Regions from separate parts of the Deinococcus soli (ex Cha et al. 2016) genome, predicted to be linked through region 2. Evidence: riboswitches for the same ligand, from Rfam matches in the RefSeq annotation. Region 2 holds a riboswitch; the other holds the start of a gene.
What was found. Region 2 has a riboswitch for thiamine pyrophosphate ahead of thiC (phosphomethylpyrimidine synthase ThiC). Riboswitches for the same ligand answer to the same signal wherever they lie in the genome.

Region 1 (4,093 bases), 820 kb from region 2:
GTACAGGTCGTCCACGACTGGGGTGGGGGTGAGGGTGGGACTTCCGTTCATTTCAGATGGAAGTATTTCAAATGGAAGGAGTTCTCGCCAGTGAGCAAGTGTTCATCCAGCGGGAACACCACAGGTCACACTTCAGGGGGCGACCGCGCTGACAGGTTCTCACTCCGCTCGTTTCATACGGGATGCAAGTGACTCGCTTCCAATGCGGTCACGGTCCGTTGTCCCCTCTCCCCCTGTGGGAGAGGGAGGGAGGAGCGAGGCGACGGAAGGGTGAGGGGCCACCGGGCGACTCCGAATGACGTGGCATCACTTGAATCCCGTATCAGAGGCCTTGAGGACATCCCTCAACGCCTCTGAAACCCACCGTCAGTGCTCGGCCAGCGGCACGCCCCTCACGGCCGCCCAGCCGTCCAGCATCTCCGAGAGGCGCACCCCGCCGCGCAGATGCGCGTCCAGCACGCCCGGCAGCCACGGCAGGGCGTCCCCCGGCAGGGCGTGCGGGTCGAACCACCCGACCTCGGAGGTCTTCTCCAGTGGTGTGGGCTCGCCCGCCCAGTCGCAGGTCAGGAAGAACACGTCCAGGCCCCCCATGCCGTCCAGGTCGTAGCGGCAGGCTCCCAGGCAGGTCAGGGCCGCCGGGTTCACGCGCAGGCCCACCTCCTCCAGCCCCTCGCGGGCCGCCGCCTGCGCCAGCGTCTCCCCCACCTCCACGTGCCCGCCCGGCAGGCCCCACAGCCCATCGGCGTACGACGACCCGGAGCGGCGGCCCAGCAGCACCCGCCCCGCATGGTCCTGCACGATCAGCCACGCCACCAGATGAAACGTCACGCGATCACCCGGGCCTCGCGCACGTCGCGCAACTGCTCGGTCAGGCGCGCCCCGCGCCGCAGGTGGGCGTCCAGCAGCGGCGCGATCCACGGCAGGGCGTCCGGGGGCAGCGCGTCGGGGGCAAACCAGGCGACCTCGGAGGTCTTGTGGAGCGGCTGCGGCTCGCCCTGCCAGAACCGCGCGCGGAACAGGAAATCCGTGCCCTGCGCGCCGTCCACCTCATAGCGGCGCACACCCAGCAGGGACAGCCCGGCCGGGTCGAGGGTCAGGCCCATCTCCTCCCAGACCTCGCGCGCGGCCGCCTCGGGCAGACCCTCGCCGCGCTCCACGCCGCCACCCGGCAGGCCCCACAGGCCATGCCCGTACGCCGAGCCGTCCCGGCGCCCGAGCAGCACGCGGCCCCCCTCATCCTGCATGACCACCCACACGAGCAGATTCCGCATGGCCCAGGGTGGCACGCGCCGCGCCCCGCAACCGCAACCGGTAACGCAGGACACCCCCAGCGCGGCGGCCTGCGCTATCCTCGTGCGTGCGTCACCGGGGGTGCCTGCCGAGATCGGCGGGCTGAGACTTACCCCAGGAACCTGATCCGGGTCATTCCGGCGGAGGGAGCGTGACCGGCCGCCCACACCCGTGGCGTAGGCCCACCGCTTCCCCTCGTGACGCGAGGGGACTTTCCTATGCGTACCACACTGACTGTACTTGCCGCACTCGCCGTCGCCAGCGCCTCCAGCGCCCAGACCACCCCAGCACAGACCACCCTGACCGTCATCACGCACGACTCGTTCGACGTGGACAAGAAACTCATCGCCGCGTTCGAGACGCAGAACCGGGCCAAGGTGCGCTTCATCAAGGGCGGCGACGCCGGGGAACTTCTGAACCGCCTGATCCTCACCCGCCGCGCCCCCATCGGCGACGTGGTGTACGGCCTGGACAACAGCCTGCTGCCCCGCGCCCGGCAGGCCGGTATTCTCCAGCCGTACAGGAGCCCCGCGCTGTCCCGCGTGCCCGCCGCGTACCGCCTGGGCGACGACGGCCTGCTGAACACCGTCGATTACGGCTTCGTGGCCCTGAACTACGACCGCGCGTGGTTCGAGAAGAACAAGGTCGCACTGCCCAAAACCCTCGACGACCTGAAAACCCCCGCCTACGCCAAACTCACGGTCGTGCAGAGTCCCGCCACGAGCAGCCCCGGCCTCGCGTTCCTGCTGGCCACCGTCAACCACTACGGCGAGGCGGGCGCGTGGCAGTGGTGGCGCGCCGCCCGCGCGGGCGGCATGAAAGTCACGCGCGGCTGGAGTGACGCGTACTACAAGGACTTCACCAAGAACGGCGGCAGGTACCCCATCGTGCTGTCCTACGCCAGTAGCCCCGCCGCGGAAGTCTTCTACGCCGACGGTTTCAACCCCGCCAAACTTCCCGCGCAGGCCCCCACCGCCAACCTGTTCCTGCCCGGCAGCACCTACACGCAGCTGGAAGGCGTGGGCATCCTGAAAGGCACCAAACAGGCCGCCCTCGCCCGGAAATTCGTGGACTTCATGCTGAGCGCCCCCGTCCAGACCGACATCCCCACCCGCATGTGGATCTACCCCGCCGTGAAGGGCACCCCCCTGAACCCCGTGTTCACCTTCGCGCAGCAGCCCCAGGCCGCCACCGTGAAAGCCGACATTGCCGCCAACCCCCAGCGCCTCGTGGACGCGTGGGTCACGCAGGTGCTGCGCGCGCGGTGAGGGGAGTGGGGAGTGGGAAGTAGGAAGTGGGAACACAGGCTGCTGCGCAGGACCCCTCAGTCAGCTGCGCTGACAGCTCCCCTCCCTGCGGGCTCTGCGAGTCAAGGGGAGCCTGCACACACGCTTTCGCCTGAGCTGAAAAAGTAGAACCTGCCGACATGCACCAAGCCTTCCTGCCCCTCTACCGTCATGGCCCACGAGCCGTCGTGCGCGAAGCGCGCGGGCCATCGGCGATGCCGGAGGATGGCGTCGAGGCCGGACACGTCACCGCCCCAAGAAAGCCCGCCGCGTCAGTCGAATCTCTTGCCGAGCGCAGCGACTGCTCCCCCGTCCCCCCTGGGGAAGGGGGCTGGGGGGTGGGGCAGCCCGCCGCAGGCGCCCTCCAATGAACAGCACGAAACTCCAGGGCTGGCTCCTCGCCCTGCCCGGCCTGATCTTCGTGGCACTCTGCCTCGTCCTCCCCCTGGCCAGAACGCTGCGCGAGGGTGGCGTGACCCTGGACGTGTGGCGTGACCCGTACTTTCAGGGTCGCCTCGCGTGGACCCTGACGCAGGCGAGCGTGACGGCGGGCGTGGCGGCGTTGATCGGGGTGCCGCTGGCGTTTCTGCTGTCGCGGTTCGAGGTGCGGGGGAAGGGGTTGTTCCTGCGCCTGCTGTTGTTGCCGTTCGTGACGCCGACGCTGGTGGCGGTGCTGGGGCTGAGTGCATTGCTGGGCCCGCAGGGGTGGGTGACGCGCCTGACCGGGGTGGACCTGAGTGACACGCCGACGTTGCTGGTGCTGGGGAACCTGTTCTTCAACGTGCCGGTGCTGGTGCGCCTGAGTTACGCGGGGTTCGCGCGGGTGCCGGGGAACGTGGTGGGGGCGGCGCGGTCGCTGGGGGCGTCGGCGTGGCGGGCGGCGCTGGGCGTGGCGTTGCCCTTAGCGCTACCGGGGGTGCTGGCGGGGGTGGTGCTGGTGTTCCTGTACTCGGCGTTGAGTTTCGGGTTGCCGCTGGCGCTGGGCGGCGAGCGGTTCGCGACGCTGGAGGTGGAGATCTACACGCTGACGGCGCTGCAGCTGCGCCTGTCGGAGGCGAGTGCCCTGATCGTGGGCCAGCTGGGCTTCACGCTGCTGGCGACCTGGGCGTACGTGGCGCTGTCGCGGGGTGGAGTGGGGGTTCCGTCGGGTGGCCTGCCGCGCGCGCGGGGCGGGGCGCGGGCCGCGCTGCTGGGGCTGGGTGGGGTGGTGACGCTCGTGTGCTTCGCGCCGCTGGTCGCGGTGGTGGTGCGGGGCGTGCTGGGCACGTCGGGGTTCACGCTGGCGTACTGGCAGGGCGTACTGGCGGACGAAGCGACGCCGCTGCTCGTGTGGAACACGCTGCGCTTCGGGCTGATGGCCCTGGCGGGCGCCACGCTGCTGGGCGGGCTGTACGCGCTGGGCGCGTGGCGGGCCGGGTCGCGGGCGCTGGACCTGGTGTCGCTGCTGCCGCTGATGATCTCCCCGGTCAGCCTCGCCGTCGGATACCTGCTGGCGTACCCGGTGCTGGCCGCCACGC
Region 2 (4,093 bases):
CGAGGTACAGGCGACCGAGGTTCACGCCTCTCCCTCCGGTGCCTGTTCCTGGCGAGGCACGTACACCTCGCCGCCCAGGGCGCGGAACTCGCGGGCTTTCTCCTCCAGTCCGGCCAGCACGTCGGGGGCGCGCAGGTCGTGGCTGAGTTTCATGGAGCAGAAGTGCGGGCCGCACATGGAGCAGAAGTGCGCGGTCTTCGCCGCGTCGGCGGGCAGCGTCTCGTCGTGCAGCGCGCGGGCCTTCAGCGGGTCCAGGGACAGGTTGAACTGGTCCTCCCAGCGGAACTCGAAGCGGGCCTTGCTCAGGGCGTTGTCGCGGGCCTGCGCGCCGGGATGGCCCTTGGCGAGGTCGGCGGCGTGCGCGGCGATGCGGTACGCGATCACGCCGTCGCGCACGTCCTGCCGGTCCGGGAGGCCCAGGTGCTCCTTCGGCGTGACGTAGCAGAGCATGGCGGTGCCGTACCACGCGATCTGCGCCGCGCCGATCGCGGACGTGATGTGGTCGTACCCGGGCGCGATGTCGGTCGTGAGCGGCCCCAGCGTGTAGAACGGCGCCTCCTGGCACACGTCGAGCTGCCGGGTCATGTTCTCGCGGATGAGCTGCATGGGGACGTGGCCGGGGCCCTCGATCATGGTCTGCACGCCGTGGTCCCACGCCACGCGCGTGAGTTCGCCCAGGGTGTCCAGTTCCGCGAACTGCGCGGCGTCGTTCGCGTCCTCGATGCTGCCGGGGCGCAGGCCGTCCCCGAGGCTGAAGGTGATGTCGTAGGCCGCGAGGATCTCGCAGATGTCCGCAAAGTGCGTATGCAGGAAGTTCTCGCGGTGGTGCGCGAGGCACCACTTCGCGAGGATGCTCCCGCCGCGCGACACGATCCCGGTGCGTCGCCGCGCGGTCAGCGGCAGGTGCGCCAGCCGCACCCCCGCGTGGACGGTCATGTAGTCCACGCCCTGCTCGGCCTGCTCGATCAGCGTGTCGCGGTACACGTGCCAGGTGAGGTCCTCGGCCACGCCGCCCACCTTCTCCAGCGCCTGATAGATCGGCACGGTCCCCACGGGCACGGCGCTGTTCCGGACGATCCACTCGCGGGTGGGGTGGATGTGCCGACCCGTGGAGAGGTCCATGACCGTGTCCGCGCCCCAGCGGGTGGCCCAGATCATCTTCCCGACCTCCTCCTCGATGGAGCTGGTCACGATGCTGGTCCCGAGGTTCGCGTTGATCTTCACCCGGAAGTTCCGCCCGATGATTGTGGGTTCCAGTTCCGGGTGGTTGATGTTCGCGGGGATCACCGCGCGGCCCCGCGCGACCTCCGACCGGACGAATTCCGGCGTGATCTCACGCGGGATGGCGGCCCCGAAGACCTGCCCAGGGTGCTGGTGGGTCAGGTCGAAATCCGATTCCTGCCGCAGCGCCTCGCGCAGGGCGACGAATTCCATCTCCGGGGTGATCTCGCCGCGCCGCGCCGCCTGAAGCTGCGTGATGCCTGCGCCGGGGCGGGCGCGGCGGGGCCGGGGCACACGCGGGAACGGCAGTGGGCCGCTGACGTCCAGCGCCGGGTGGTGCCGCTCCCGCGCCAGTTCCAGCCGGGCGTCCCCGGCCAGCCAGGGGCGCGCGTGCCCCAGCCCGGCGCGCAGGTCCACGCTCAGGCGGGCGTCCGTGTACGGCCCGCTCGTGTCTGGCACGAGCAGGGCCGGGTTCGGGACGGTGCGGGTCAGGTCACCCACGCGTTCCAGCGTCGGCGACTGCCGGATGCGCCGCGCGGGCACCCGCACGCCCGCGTGCAGCGTGCCGCTCAGGTACACCTTCTCGCTGTTCGGGAACGGCGCGGTCAACTCCGGGTCGAGAATCGTCAGGGCTTCGGTCGCGGGGTCGGTCAGGGGTGGGGTCAGGGTGGTCATGAGCACTCCAAAGAAATTGGGAACAGGACGGGGCCGCCGGGCACCCATGCGGGCGTCCGGATGTGGGGGCTGCTGTCAGCAGGGCAGCCCGTCAGGTCGGGTCGGTCAGGTCAGTGGATTCGCAACAACAAAACGCCCCCCTCACGCGTCGGAGGGGGGCGAAACACGACAACTGTTTCGGCACCCGTCACGCTCCCTCCGCTGGTATGAACCAGATCAGGTTCCTAGGGTTGAACACGGTGTTCTCTCAGCCGACGCTGTTGACGGTCGGCACCCCTGGTGACTGTGCGGCGAGTGTACACCGCCCGCGCCCCGCACGACAGCAGGGGTGGCCTTCCCCGTCCAGACGGGTGAAGATGAGGCCAGAGAGTCCCACGTCCCGGAGGTTTCCATGAATCGCGCCCTGCTGCTCCTGTCCCTGCCCGCCCTGCTGCTCCTGTCCCCTGGTCATGCCCAGAATGCCCAGCCATTGAAAACGACCCTGAGCACCTGCGGGGCGTACACCGTGAAAACCGTGGAGAACGGCTTCGGCGACCCGGAGGACCGCGTGACCCTGTCGCGGGCGGGCGTGACGTACGCGACGGTCACGGACACGATGGTGGGCGTGGACTGGTGCCGGGACGTGACGGGGGACGGCGTGCCGGAGGTGCTCCTCTCGGGCTTCTCGGGCGGCGCGCACTGCTGTTTCACGCATCACCTGTACTCGCTGACCAGCCCGCCCCGCAAGCTGCTGACGGCGTTCAGTGCGCACAGTGACACGCTGGAGGCGCGGCAGCTGGACGGCAGGGGGCCGCTGGAACTGGTCGGGTCGGACTGGCGCTTCGCGTACGGGTACGGGATGAGTTTCGCGGAGAGTGCGCCGCTGCCCGTGGTGTACTCGCTGCTGCCCACGCCGGGCGGGGCGCGGTTCGTGGAGAACACGCGGGCGTTCCCGGCATTCATGGAGGCGTACGCGCTGACGGCGCCGGAGGACGAGCGGTTCAGCGGTGGGGTGCTGGTGGAGTACGCGGCGCGGGTGCTGACGCGCGGGGCGGACGCGGCGGACGGGTGGGCGCGCGGCCTGGAGGCACCGTTCGCGGCGTGGCTGGCGAACTACGGGCCGGATATCCAGCAGGACATGTCGGATGTCGGGATGTGGGACTGGCCCACGCGGGCCGGGGTGAACGCGGACGCGAGGCGCAGTGGGATCGGCGGGGCCTTCCTCGCGCCGGGCGTACGGGCGTACCTGGGGCAGGTGATCGGCAAAGAGGGGGCGACGCTGCGCCTGTACCGCGCGCAGGGCTCAGAGGTGATGGCGGGGCCCGTACTGCTGTCGGTACCGGTGACCCGCGACGGGTACGGGGAACCGGTCGTGCCGGTGTGGCCGACCACCACGGTGCGCCGCGCGTCGGGCCGGGACGACGCGCTGCTGCGGGACGCGCGCAGCGGCAGCGTCCGCTACCTGCCGGTGCGGGTGTCGGCGGGCGGGATGACGGAACTGAAGGACGAACCGCTGGGCGTCACGGCGCGCCTGCTGGGCGACCTGAGTGCGCTGGCGGGGCACGTGGCGGCGCAGTTCCGGGACGTGAAGCGCACGCCCGAGCAGCAGGCGGAGGTGAAGCGGCGCGTGCAGGCGGCCGTGACCCGCGCGCAGCCGTGGCTGGCGGGCTGGAAGGGCCAGGAGGCGTTCGCGCTGACGCGGCTGGGGAACTTCACGTTCAGTTCCGTGCGGCTGCTGACGGACACGCCCACGCGGGCGCAGGCGGTCATGACGACCACGGTGGGCTTCACGGACGCGAAGACCGACAGCGAGTACGTGAACGGGGAGCGCTTCACGATGATCGTGAACCTCGCGCGCGGCGCGCAGGGCTGGGGGGTGACCGACTGGACGCTGGTGCCCCGCACGGGCGAACTGTACGAGGAGTGAGACGGACTCCGGTTAAATGGCCTGCAAAGCCGTTCAATCCGAGCGGACTCGGAGAGCTGCGGAGCAGAGCGAGAAGGAGAGAAACGCGTTCCGGTCGTGGAGCTGGCAACCCGGTGTGGTTCAGGGTTGTCAACGAAACAGGCGGAATCCGGATGAACAGCGCAGCGCGCCGCCCGGAATCCAGTGCCGGGCGGCGCGCTGGGGTGGGGGTGGGTTACGGGAGGGCTTCGGCCTCGCGGACGATCTGCACGACGCGCTCGCGGATGTGGCGTTCCTCGCGCAGGTAGCGCT

Region 1: another riboswitch for thiamine pyrophosphate. It lies ahead of SY84_RS13870 (thiamine ABC transporter substrate-binding protein); the one in region 2 lies ahead of thiC (phosphomethylpyrimidine synthase ThiC).

What each region holds. Positions count from the first base shown of each region.
Region 1 is NZ_CP011389.1:2,856,361-2,860,453, reverse strand. It holds gene SY84_RS13885 (MarR family winged helix-turn-helix transcriptional regulator) at 1-51, opposite strand, end outside; gene SY84_RS13880 (NUDIX domain-containing protein) at 367-828, opposite strand; gene SY84_RS13875 (NUDIX domain-containing protein) at 825-1,271, opposite strand; TPP riboswitch at 1,358-1,457, shown strand; gene SY84_RS13870 (thiamine ABC transporter substrate-binding protein) at 1,509-2,558, shown strand; gene SY84_RS13865 (ABC transporter permease) at 2,944-4,093, shown strand, end outside.
Region 2 is NZ_CP011389.1:2,032,192-2,036,284, reverse strand. It holds gene thiE (thiamine phosphate synthase) at 1-25, opposite strand, end outside; gene thiC (phosphomethylpyrimidine synthase ThiC) at 22-1,896, opposite strand; TPP riboswitch at 2,072-2,184, opposite strand; gene SY84_RS10065 (hypothetical protein) at 2,288-3,802, shown strand; gene SY84_RS10060 (IclR family transcriptional regulator) at 4,017-4,093, opposite strand, start outside.